3 regions of the Aerococcus tenax genome follow, and region 2 is predicted to be linked to each of the others. Evidence: predicted binding sites of a transcription regulator. Region 2 holds the regulator's gene; each other region holds the start of a gene.
What was found. Region 2 encodes Rex, which represses fermentation and respiration genes when NADH is low (regulators of the CRP and FNR family bind a similar motif). Its sites were predicted from a motif close to TTGTGAANTANTTCACAA; they were not measured.
Positions count from the first base shown of each region.

Region 1: a site for Rex is predicted at 2,553-2,570, ahead of DBT50_RS05925 (FAD-binding protein). Genes of this name have one in related genera too.
Region 3: a site for Rex is predicted at 1,516-1,533, ahead of pdhA (pyruvate dehydrogenase (acetyl-transferring) E1 component subunit alpha). Genes of this name have one in related genera too.

Region 1 is NZ_CP127382.2:1,257,877-1,262,165, forward strand. It holds gene DBT50_RS05920 (LCP family glycopolymer transferase) at 1-385, opposite strand, end outside; gene DBT50_RS05925 (FAD-binding protein) at 659-2,473, opposite strand; gene DBT50_RS05930 (sensor histidine kinase) at 2,636-3,553, opposite strand; gene DBT50_RS05935 (hypothetical protein) at 3,646-4,289, opposite strand, start outside.
Region 2 is NZ_CP127382.2:224,161-228,449, reverse strand. It holds gene groL (chaperonin GroEL) at 1-1,424, opposite strand, end outside; gene DBT50_RS01085 (co-chaperone GroES) at 1,505-1,774, opposite strand; gene DBT50_RS01080 (redox-sensing transcriptional repressor Rex) at 2,288-2,932, opposite strand; gene DBT50_RS01075 (ABC-F family ATP-binding cassette domain-containing protein) at 3,166-4,289, shown strand, end outside.
Region 3 is NZ_CP127382.2:468,534-472,822, forward strand. It holds gene coaBC (bifunctional phosphopantothenoylcysteine decarboxylase/phosphopantothenate--cysteine ligase CoaBC) at 1-596, shown strand, start outside; gene def (peptide deformylase) at 666-1,244, opposite strand; gene pdhA (pyruvate dehydrogenase (acetyl-transferring) E1 component subunit alpha) at 1,686-2,789, shown strand; gene DBT50_RS02145 (alpha-ketoacid dehydrogenase subunit beta) at 2,792-3,778, shown strand; gene DBT50_RS02150 (dihydrolipoyllysine-residue acetyltransferase) at 3,831-4,289, shown strand, end outside.

The DNA of each region.
Region 1 (4,289 bases), 1.0 Mb from region 2:
AAAGCAAGCTAGTTTGTTTCGCCTTGGGGTTAACTGTCATCACCATCATGGTATCAGACCGACCTTGCTCTGTTCGTCCTAGAGAACCCGTATCAATGCCCATTAACAGTACTGAAAAGGCCTGATTGCCCTGGCTTAAGTCGACTTGGCCATTACGTTTGGACTTATAATCGGCCGCTTGGTACATTTGTTCCGAGGTCTCTCTGACATCGCTGTAAGCTTTAAAAGCTATCCAGCCACCAATGCAAAGAAGAATTACTAGGATGCCCAACACCCAGAGCCAAATCCGTCTTCTTTTCGGTCTGTCACCTTGGGCCCGATAGTCTTCACGAGTAGACGGCCGGTCACGATGAGATCTTCTTTTATTATCAAAATTATCTGTCATATACTTTCTTTCCTTAAAAGTTGTCTTTAAAGTGATTCTCATTAACTGATTACGATATATGAACATTCCAAATAAGCCTGAAAAATAGGCCTATTCATCAATTTTCATAATAACACAACTTTTTTTGCAATAACATATGAAATTATTATAAAAACGTTATCATTTAAACAAATAAAAGAGTCTTATTGGACAAATAAATTAAATAAAGGCCCAGTTTCAAACCAGGCCTTTATCTTGTATATATAAATTTAATTCTCAATATTCTTAAATGATTTACGCTTTGCTCTTAGCAATGGCATCGGCCACCGCTTCTTTAAGGGCGTTGGAACTTAAGGTAGCACCAGAAATCGCATCAACATCAGTCGAATTAGCGGCAATCATGGCTTGGGGCAGTTCTGAAAAGACCTCGTGACCTTGTTGTTCACTTTCATTGTGGTTTAAGACGGTGATTTCTCTTAACTTATCCTCTTCAAGAGTCACCAGCACATTCAGTTCATCTCCCATCCCTGAATGACTAGTCCCCAGGTATTGGTTATCTTTTAATTGGAGGTCTTTAGTGGCAGCTTCTTTATCTAAGTCGCTTTGGAGATTAGCGCTCTGCGTTTCTCCCGTCCCTTTTAATTCAGATCTTGGTTGGTCTTTTGCTTGAGCGGCGTTTTCACCTGCAATCTTCCCAAAGATCAGACATTCAGCGATATTCATTCCTCCTTGGTACATGCCCGGAGTAATCCCACCGAGTTCACCAGCACCGTAAAGGTTAGGAATGACTTGTCCATGACTATCTAAAATTTCCGCTTTAGCGTTCCGTCGCGGTCCCCCTTGGGTATTTAACATAGTTTGTACGATCGGAATAGCGTAATAAGGACCTTCCGCATCAAAAGCCGTCATAGCATCCGCTGACCGACCATAGGCATAGTCCTTGCCCGTTTGAGCAAAATGATTGAAGTCCGCAACCGTAGCTTCCAGGGCTTCACTATCAAGTTCAAGTTCTTGGGCTAATTCAGCTAGGCTATCGGCTTTAAGAGCTGCTTTGGCATAGTCGACAAAAAGACCATCCGCTTGGGTGAGTTCTTCATACTTCTTATGGTCAAAGATAATATAAGGCCTTGCTTGTCCTTGTGGGACCCGCCAAATGCCATGATTATAAATATGCCCATGGCGGTTAGCTTCATCTTCCTTGAAATAACGCGTTCCGTCGTCACCAATAACTAGGATACTGCCGTGGGTTAAAGGTTGGGTGCCAAAGGCGTGTAGAGTAGCCCTTTCTCCCGCGGGGACATCAAAGGCAGTGCCGTGGTACATGCCCAAGGATTCATAGTTCGCCATATGCCAGAGATCAGCCCCAACTTCAAGTGCCATAGTTACCCCATGACCTTGGTTATACAGGCCACCTAGGGGAGCCAGACGACTTTCGTTGAGGTAGTCTTTAATCATTTGCGGATTATTTTCAAAACCACCAAGGGCTAAAACAACCCCATTGTTGGCTGCAATATTAACGGTTTGCCCTTGGCGTTCGATTTGTACCCCAAGAATTGCTCCAGTATCAGGATCTTGGAGGAGATGTTTAGCGGGTGATTCGAACCAGACATCGATGGAGTCTGCTCGATCGATAACCTTTTGCCGCAAAACTTTCCACAAGGCAGCGTCAAAAATACCCTCATGGACGGTAAGGAAGTTATAAGTTTCCACGCCATCAAATTCGGGATATTCATAAACCGCTGATTCAAGCGGGAACTTATCAAAATGATCTTTGATACTGTAAGGTTCGACTTCTAAATAGTCACGAACATAGTCTTCCATATTGACCAAACCATCAATATAGGTTGACTTGACTTCTTCGTCTAAATCCATAGCCGCCATCAGTGCATCATAATATTTGTGCATGGCTTCCTTATTATCAGCTGCACCAATCAACTGGGCACAATAGCGGGTGTTACCCCCTTCATGGCCATTAGGAGCTGAATCGACTAAAAGCACCTTGGCCCCCGCATCACTAGCAAAACGCGCCGCTGTTGCACCCGCTCCACCAAAGCCAAGGACGATCACATCATATTCCGCTGCATAGGTCGTTTGTTCATTCACTAACATTTTCGATCCCCTTCCTTTGTCACTTATTCATTGATCAGTGTAAGAATACGCTTACATTTATATTCTAAGTATACTATTCTTGTGAATAAAATAACAGAATTATGCTAGATCTTATTCTTATAAAAAGACTTTTAAGCACATATATTAAAAAAGTGACGAAGGCTAGCTCCCGTCACTTTCACTTTCTTCTTTAAGCAGAATCTCAGAAAAATCTAAACTTATCATGAATTGTTCATTTTGAATATCCCCTGCCATCTTTATCCCCATCTTCTTGGCAGCGGATTGAACAATATTAAGACCTAGGCCTGAACCTCCAGACTGACGATAGTCCTGGCCTTGCTGAAAGCGTTGGAAAAGATCGTCCAGTGGGCGTGAGATCGAATGGGCTAAGTCATTTTTAATCACCAAGAAGCCTCTATCATCCAAGCTGATCTCAACTTTTTTATCCCCGTGAACGAGGACATTTTTGATTAAATTCTCAAACATCCGTTGCAAGAGATGAGTGTCTCCCTGAATATAGAGAATCCGATCAGGTAAGGAAAAATCTAAATCCATTTCCTGCGCTTGGAAACTATTGTAGTAGGCTAGAAAATGGTTGACCAGGTTTTCCTTTAAATCAATTTTCTCTAGCGCTAAGGGGTAATCATCGTCTTCAATTGTCATATAGGTAAAGAGCTGATCCAGTAACAGGGTTAAGCGGTCTAAACGTTGGGATAAATTATTCAGATAATGCTTGCGTTCTACTTCTGAATTGGATTCCCCCAAGAGTTGGAGATAACCTTTAATGGAAGTCAGTGGTGTGCGGATATCGTGTGAGAGATTCAACAAAAGCTCTTGTTGCAGGCGGTCTTTCTTTTCTAAGGCCAGGCGCAGATCTCGTTCCTTAGTCAGACTGGCATTAATACTTTTTGTCAGGCGGTCAAAGGCGGGGGAATAAAGTCGTTGCCTGATGAGTTGATTCGTCTTGCGTTTATTAATCTTATCTAACTGTCGGCTGAGATAAGCAACTTCCTTTTGACTAAGATAGAGGATTATCAAGAGGATCATAATGATGACAAAGGCGACGATTAAATAAAGCACCAGCTCACCCCTTCCATTTTTTACCCAGTATAAGCAAAAATCTCTAGCCTTGCTAGGAAAATTTAGCAAAACCAGAGCCTGTATAAAATTATCTAATGGTCAAAGTGAAAATCCATTTTGTGAATTCGCTGATAGTTAAATAAAGTGACCAGGATAATCTGACTAAGGGCCAAGAGAAGGAGTTCTAAGAACTGCCCGCTTTGGGCAAAATCAATCGCTTCATAGCGGATAAAGAAGAGCCACTTGGCTAAGGGGAGCTGGAACCATTCTCCAATAAAAGAGATTAAAGACGACAGCATCCCCACAGATACTAAAGCTCCAATTAAGACGCTCACCGTCCGACTCTGACTCAGGAGTGTAATTAAGGAGCAGATTGCCATAATCGTCACCAAGAGACATTCGACTAGGATAAAGTGCTTGCCTAAAGCTAAAAAGTTTAAGTCAGTAAAGGCTTGGCCAGAGAGGTAATGTGCGATGGTTCCGAAGACCAATCCCAATAATAAGAAGAGTGCTCCATAAGCGAGAGCTACAGCAAATTTGGCTAAAAGCCAGCACCTGCGCGCATTTTCTAGGGGAAGAAGGTTCTTCAAGTAGCCCGAAGAGAAGTCTATGCCCAAGAAGAGGACAAAGAATATCCAGGAAAATTTAGCCATGTTCATCATGAAGGACCAAGCGGCGCGATCCACTTTAAAATTAGCATAGGCTTCCTGGTGTAAAACTTGGTAAGCCTCTTCAT
Region 2 (4,289 bases):
ACGCCTTGGTCTTTATCGTGAATGTGTTCTACAATGACAGAACCTTCTAGACCAGCATTTTCAGCGATTTGGCGTAGTGGGGTTTCGAGGGCACGGACCACGATGTCTGCACCAGTTTGTTCGTCACCTTCTAAGGAGTCAACGACTTCTTTCACCTTGTCTTGGATATTCATGAAGGCAGTACCACCACCAGCTACGATACCTTCTTCAACCGCAGCACGAGTAGCGTTTAAAGCGTCTTCGATACGTAATTTACGTTCTTTTTGTTCAGATTCGGTCGCTGCACCCACGCGAACAACGGCAACCCCGCCAGCTAATTTAGCAAGACGTTCTTGTAATTTTTCACGGTCATAGTCAGAAGTAGTTTCTTCAATTTGTTTTCTGATATGAGCCACACGTTGTTCCAATTGTTCCTTGTTACCCTTACCTTCAACAATGGTGGTATCGTCTTTAGTAATGGTTACGCGGGCAGCTTGACCTAATTGATCAATGCTGGTGTCTTTCAATTCAAGACCTAAGTCTTCAGTAATAACTGTCCCACCGGTAAGAACAGCTAAGTCTTCTAATTGTTCTTTACGACGGTCACCGAAGCCAGGCGCTTTCACAGCAACGACATTGAATGTCCCACGAATCTTGTTCAAGACTAAAGTAGGAAGTGCTTCACCTTCAACATCGTCAGCCACTAATAATAAGGATTTACCTTGTTGTACGATTTGTTCTAATAATGGAAGGATATCTTGGATATTAGAAATCTTCTTATCAGTGAGAAGGATGTAAGGATCATCGAGAACAGCTTCCATCTTATCGTTGTCGGTTACAAAGTATTGGGATAAGTAACCGCGGTCAAATTGCATCCCTTCAACAACGTCTAAGGCAGTGTCCATGGATTGTGATTCTTCAATGGTAATGACACCATCTTGGCCTACTTTTTCCATAGCGTCTGCAATTAATTGACCTACTTCTTGGTCGCCGGAAGAAATTGCCGCAACGTTAGCAATAGATTCTTTAGCATTCACTGGAACAGAAATTTCTTTCAAAGCTTCTACTGCCTTGCGGATAGCTTGATCCATCCCACGACGAATGCCCACAGGATTTGCCCCTGCTGTCACGTTCTTAAAGCCTTCATGGACGAGAGCTTGAGTTAGGATGGTAGCGGTAGTTGTCCCGTCACCAGCAACATCATTGGTCTTAGAAGCGACTTCAGAAACTAATTTAGCTCCCATATTTTCAAAGTGATCTTCTAATTCAACGTCTTTAGCAATGGTCACCCCATCATTGGTGATTAATGGAGACCCATAGCTACGTTCTAGGACAACGTTACGTCCCTTAGGTCCTAAGGTCACTTTCACGGTATTAGCTAATTTATCAATACCTTCTACTAAAGATTGTCTTGCATCACTTGAATATTTAATATCTTTGGCCATTCTATCTATCTCCTATTCTAAATCTAAGCATGATCGAGAATTCAATGTTTTTTTGTTGGTTGTCGAAGTTCAGTCAATGATTATTCAACTACAGCAGTTAAATCTTTTTCTTTAATGATGAGGTAATCTTCCCCTTCATAGCGGATTTCGCTTACTGCATATTTTTCAAAAATAACTTGGTCGCCCACTTTAACTTGAGGGGTGTAGTCATCAGTAGCATCAGCAACGGCTACCACTTGACCTACTTGAGGTTTTTCTTTAGCAGCAGATGGTAAAACGATGCCAGAAGCAGTTTTTTCTTCCTCTTCTTGGACTTGAATAATCACACGTTCATTTAACGGCTTTAACATTTAAAATATCCCTCCAAATTTAACATACTAATTAATAACACTTTTAATGATTTGTTAGCACTCATCATCTCCGACTGCTAACTTACAATATTTATAGTAAAACATTTCCAGATATAAATCAAGTAATTCGTTGACTTTTTTTGACCTTTTTTCTTTTTATCACTTTAAAAGTATAAATTATCATTTAAAAAGTATATGCCCGTAAAGTTAGGAAATTGAGATGAGAGTGTGACAAAAGTCAAAAGAGCCCTGAACCACTGGAACAAACTATGGAAGATAGGCACAAGCCTATCGCACATAGTTTGTGAAGTGGACGTCAGGGCTGACTTTGGGAACACGTTTTGATTAGATAGTTCGTATTTTGAAAAGAGTCTGGGACTTTTGTCCCAGACTCTTGATTTTTACTATTAATGACAAGAAAAAAGCCCTCACTTGAAGAGGGCTTTACTAAGCGACTGGCATAAGTTAGACCTGATCATTCTGTCAGGTTCCTGCTAACTTCTGCTAGTTCTACTAATTTTTCTTTTTATTGTTGCCATTTCGATTACCAATATAGTAAATCAGAGTTTGCAGCTCATTGGCTAAATCGACGTTTTGGACATGAATATCTTCAGGAACATCTAAAACCACCGGCGTAAAGTTCAAGATGCCTTGAATACCGGCTTCTCCTAATTCACTCACGGTATCTTGGGCGACCTTTTCCGGAACGGTCATAATAGCAATCAGAATTTCCATTTCTTGAATCCGTTCCTTTAATTCACTCATGGGGTAAACCGGTACCCCACTATGGACGGTTCCTACAATCTCAGGATTAATATCAAAGGCCGCCCCAATCCGGATATTATTGGTCCGTTTAAAGTTATAATTTAATAAGGCGTTCCCTAAATTACCGACCCCGATTAAAGCCACTGTGGTGAGGCGGTCTTGGTAGAGTTGGCGACTAAAGAAGTCCAATAGAGCTTCAACATCATAGCCATAACCACGCTTCCCTAGGGCACCAAAATGTGAGAAATCCCGGCGAATAGTGGCGCTGTCCACTTTGATCGCCTCACTGAGTTCACTGGAAGAAATCCGTGTCTTACCCATATTCTTAAAATTATGCAAGTAACGGTAATAAAGCGGTAACCGCCTAGCCGTTGCACGTGGAATTTCCTTCATGTTTCCACTCCTTTTCACAAGATATCAAATACATTTTATCACCTAAATCATAAAATGGAAAGAACTTTGTGAAAAATCACATAAATCTTTTTGGCTAATTTTCATTAATTTTAAAACTTTGTGAATAATCCCGCCCCTTTCTAAGGGAAAGTTCACAAAGTCAAAAATATCTATCGATAAAATATGATACACTAGTGAAGACAATAATAAACGATTTAGGAGGAAAGGATCCAATGATTGTATTACAAGGATCAAAACTCATGCGACGTTTTGGCTCCGATATTCTTTTCCAAGATGTCCAAATGACCATCCAAGATAATAGTCGGACTGCCCTAGTCGGGCGAAACGGCACTGGCAAATCAACCCTACTCAAAATGTTGGCAGGGATCGAAGAGCCTGACCAAGGGCAAGTCACCCGGGCTAAGGGAAAGACCATTGCCTACATGGACCAACATGCCGCCATTGAAAACAGTCAACGGACGATCTATGAAGAAATGCGGTCAGTTTTTAAGGAATCTATCGCTCTCATCCACCATGCCGAGCAAGCCGCTCAAGACTTGGCCGATGCCCAGGATGAAGCAAGCTACCAAGAGGCCCTCAAACGCTATGACCAATTACAAGAAGAAGTCAACCAAAGCAATGCTTACGGTTATGATTCCGAGATTCGCATGGTCCTCCACGGCTTTCAATTTCCCGAATCAGATTACGACAAACCCATTAACCAATTATCTGGTGGTCAACGGACGCGACTAGCCCTGGCCAAGGTCCTCCTTGAAAAGCGCGATATTCTCATCCTCGACGAACCCACCAACCACTTAGACATTGAAACCCTAACCTGGCTAGAAGATTACCTACCTTCCTATCCTGGAGCCCTTTTGATCGTCAGTCACGACCGTTATTTCTTAGACCATGTCACCAATGAAACCTATGAAATGACCGGACACAGTATGGAATATTATAAGGGGAATTATTCCTTTTACCTCAAAGAAAAGGCTGTTCGCCTAGAAAGCTGGCAAAAGGCCTATGATAAACAGCAAAAGAAAATCGCCAAGTTAGAAGACTATGTGGCTCGTAACCTTGTTAGGGCTTCGACCACCAAGATGGCCCAGAGTCGGCGTAAGCAACTCGAAAAGATGCCCAAAATCGAAAAGCCTAAGCAAGACGAAAAAAGTCCCCACATTCAATTTCTAACGGACAAGTCCAGTGGCAATGTGGTCCTTACTGCTGACCACTTAGGCATTGGTTACGATGATCACTTACTTTCTTATCCGATTGAGATGGATATTAGAAAGCAACAAGCTATCGCAGTGGTGGGACCCAACGGCGTGGGTAAATCTACCCTCTTAAAAACCATTAT
Region 3 (4,289 bases), 240 kb from region 2:
TCCGCTTTATCGGTAACCATTCCTCAGGGAAAATGGGCCTAGCTTTGGCCCATGTGGCGGCCCTCTTAGGGGCTGAAGTGACCTTAGTGATGACTCCAACGGCCCAAGGCTTGCCCCATTTACCAGCTATTAAGACCCGTCAAGTGAAAGACGCCCGCCAACTCTACCAAGTCATGCATGAATTGAACGAGGCCAGTGATATCATTATCATGGCAGCGGCTGTTTCTGACTACCGGGTCGAGACGCCTAGCACCGAGAAGATCAAGAAGAATAAAGAAAATGACCAGGACCACTTACAAATTAGCCTGGTAGAAAATCCTGATATTCTCAAGAGCCTTTCCCAGGATGGCACCTTCCTGGTTGGCTTTGCAGCGGAAACTAACCATGTGCTTGACTATGCGAAGAAGAAATTAGCCGCCAAGGGTATCGATATGATTGTGGCTAATGACGTGAGTCAACAAGCCATCGGTTTCTCTAGCGAAGATAATGCTGTCACCATCATTAGTCAAAAGGGGGCAAGATCCTTGCCTCAAGCCGATAAGATGATGATTGCTGCTGGAATCTTTGCCCAAATTGCCCAAGAATTGAATGCATAAGAAAAAGGACTTAGCTCCCGGCCAATTTAATGGCTGGATCAGCTAGGTCCTTTGTTTCTTGGTCAAGGATTAAAACTCATCACCTAAAAGATAGGTGTGTTCGCCCAAGGAATATGGATCGGTTTTATTAATTCGCTCGTAGTAGAGGTGACCGTCAAGGTGGTCGATTTCATGTTGCAAAACGATGGCAGGATAGCCTTTGAAACGTTTCTTAAAGTGATTGCCTTCCAGATCATCGTAAGTAATAGTGATGCGAGCATAGCGGGGCACATAACCGGACACATCGTCATCGACTGAGAGGCAGCCTTCGCCTTCTCTGAGGCAAACTTTTTCTACGGAATGACTAATGATCTTTGGATTGACCATAACCCCTTCTAAAATAATCTCTTCATCGGAATCAGGATCTTCGATATTAGGAACCAAAAGGGCGATCATCTTTTCGCCGATACCTACTTGAGGGGCAGCGAGACCAACACCAGCCCGGAGACCAAGTTCAGGGCCCTTTTCTTCATCTTGACTATTATACAGGTATTCCATCATATCGTGAGCGGCTTGTTTTTGCGCTTCATTTAAGGGAAAAGTGATGGTGTCTGCTTCACGGTGTAAAACTGGATTACCATCACGGGTTATGTCATCCATTAAGTACATACAGCTTATCCTCCATTAACTATCTTATATTTTAATTCATTTTCTCAAATTACAGCAAATAAGTCAAAAGGATCTCGCCGTTTTTTAAGGCCATAAATCATCGAATCAGAACAATAAATGTATCCCTTAATTAATAAAACCTTCACAAGGTAAGCGCTTTCCTTACCGAACTGTAACAGTGTTATAACAGTTGCAAACACCTGTATTATTTTTAAAAATGGCTTTATATAAGTACTTTAGCCAGACTTTTAGGAAATCAATCACTACGCGCATGTTAACGTTTACACAAATAAAGCAACTGTTCTAATATAGAAAGTTAGGATTTGGACCTCAATTGTTTGAATTCGCTTCCTTTCCATGATAAATTAGTGAAGTGAAGGGTGAATAAGCCAATGCCAAGGCATGGCAAAATATTTTCTTTACAGAAAGGAATGTGTACAGATGGCAAAACAACCAGTAGATTATCAAGCACAACTTGCTGGTATTGACGAACAGTTCCAAATGGTTCGTATACTAGACGAGGAAGGAAAAGTCGTTAACCCTGACATTATGCCAGATTTAACTGACGACCAACTTGTAGAAATAATGAAACGGATGGTCTTTTCAAGAACCTTACACGAACGCTCAATGGCACTTGCTCGCCAAGGACGTTTAGGCTTTTATGCGCCAACTTATGGACAAGAAGCTTCACAAATGGCTAGCTCTTATGCCTTTGAACAAGATGACTGGCTATTCCCAGGTTACCGCGATATTCCACAATTAGTGGCTAAGGGATTACCAGTAGATAAGGCCTTCCATTGGTCTCGTGGACACGTTGAAGGAAATGATTATCCAGAAGACTTCCATGCAATGCCTCCACAAATTATTATTGGGGCCCAACTTATCCAAGGTATGGGTAATGCTGTTGGTCAAAAATTAAATGGTTCTAAGAATGTCACCTACACCTACACTGGTGACGGTGGTTCAAGTCAAGGGGACTCATATGAAGCTTGGAACTATGCTGGTCGCTATAAAGCACCAATTGTTTTCTTCATTCAAAACAATGGTTTTGCGATTTCCACCCCACGTCAAAAACAATCAGCGGCTAAATCCTTAGCACAAAAAGCCGTTGCAGCTGGTATGCCAGGTGTTCAAGTGGATGGTAACGATGCCTTAGCAGTTTATGCGGTAGCTAAACAAGCACGTGAATGGGCTGCAGCAGGTAACGGACCAGTCTTAATTGAAACCATTACCAACCGCCTCGGCGCTCACTCCACTTCCGGTGACGATCCTAAGATTTATCGTACCGATGAAGATATCCAAAGCTGGACCAGTCGTGAACCACTTATTCGTTTCCGTGCATATCTAGAAGAAAAAGGCCTCTGGGACGAACAAACTGAAAGCGACTATGTCGAAAGCGTTAAAGAAGAAGTTCAAGCAGCCATCAAGAAAGCTGAAGCTGCACCTAAGCAAAAAGTTTCCGACTTCTTGAAGAACATGTTTGAAGAACCAGGACAAAACATTAAAGAACAAATTGAAAAATATGAAGCGAAGGAGAGTGAATAAGGATGGCCAAGAGAACTGGAAAAACAATGGTAGAAGCCATCACTGCAACGTTAGACCAAGAAATGGCTCGTGACGATAAAATTTTACTTTTCGGTGAAGACGTAGGTAAAAACGGTGGTGTGTTCCGTGCTTCTAAAGGTTTATATGATAAATATGGTGAAGACCGTGTAAGTGATACGCCTCTATCTGAATCAGGTATTGGTGGTATGGCAATCGGACTTTGTCTCCAAGGTTTCCGTCCTATCATGGAAATCCAATTCTTCGCTTTCGTATTTGAAGTGATGGACTCCTTAGCTGGACAAATGTCACGTTACCGCTTCCGTTATGGAGCAACCCGTAACTTCCCAATTACCGTTCGTTCACCATTTGGTGGAGGGGTTCACACACCTGAAATGCACGCGGACTCAGTAGAAGGTCTCTTTGTCCAAACCCCAGGGATGAAAGTGGTTGTTCCATCAAGTCCTTATGAAGCTAAAGGTTTACTTGCTTCAGCAATTCGTGACAATGACCCAGTCTTATTCCTTGAACACATGAAGTTATACCGTTCATTCCGTGAAGAAGTTCCTGAAGAAGAATATACCATTCCTCTAGGTGTAGCCAATGTGGCTCGTGAAGGCTCTGACGTTACTGTGATCGCTTATGGTTACATGGTACGTGAAGCGCTTAAGGCTGCGGAAGAATTAGAAAAAGAAAATATTTCTGTTGAAGTCATTGACTTACGGACGATTTCACCAGTTGACTATGAAACCATTGGTAAATCTGTTGAAAAAACCGGCCGTGTTGTCATGGTACAAGAAGCTCAACGTGAAGCTGGTGCAGGTAACAATGTGATCGCTGAAATTTCTCAACGTTTCATTCTTTCTCTAGAATCACCAATTGAATTCGTATCAGCTCCTGATACAGTTTACCCATTTGGTTTAGCAGAAAATGACTGGTTGCCAAATGCTGATGACATCAAAGAAGCAGTTAAGAACACAGTTAATTTCTAGAAATAAGTAATCCTATTGAATCACTTAAGCTAAGAAGGGATGATGAAAAAAGATGACATATACTTTTAATATGCCAGACGTCGGTGAAGGCATGAGCGAAGGCGAAGTTGTTAGCTGGCACGTTGCTGTCGGAGACTCCGTCCAAGAAGAAGATGTTCTTGTTGAAATCCAAAATGATAAATCTGTTGAAGAAATCGCTTCACCTGTAAGCGGTAAAATTGAAAAACTATACGTTGAAGAAGGTGACGTAGCTATCGTTGGGGAACCTTTGATTGACTTCTCAGGGGAAGGTTTACCAGAAAGTGATAATACAGCCTCTGGAGCTCCAGCTAGTGAAGAAGCCTCAGCTCCTTCAGCTAACGCAAGCACCGGATATTACCAATTCCGCCTACCAGATGTTGGTGAAGGAATGGCCGAAGGTGAGATCGCTGAATGGCTAGTCAGTGAAGGCGACGAAGTCACTGAAGATACTGCGGTTGTTGAAATTCAAAATGACAAATCCGTAGAAGAA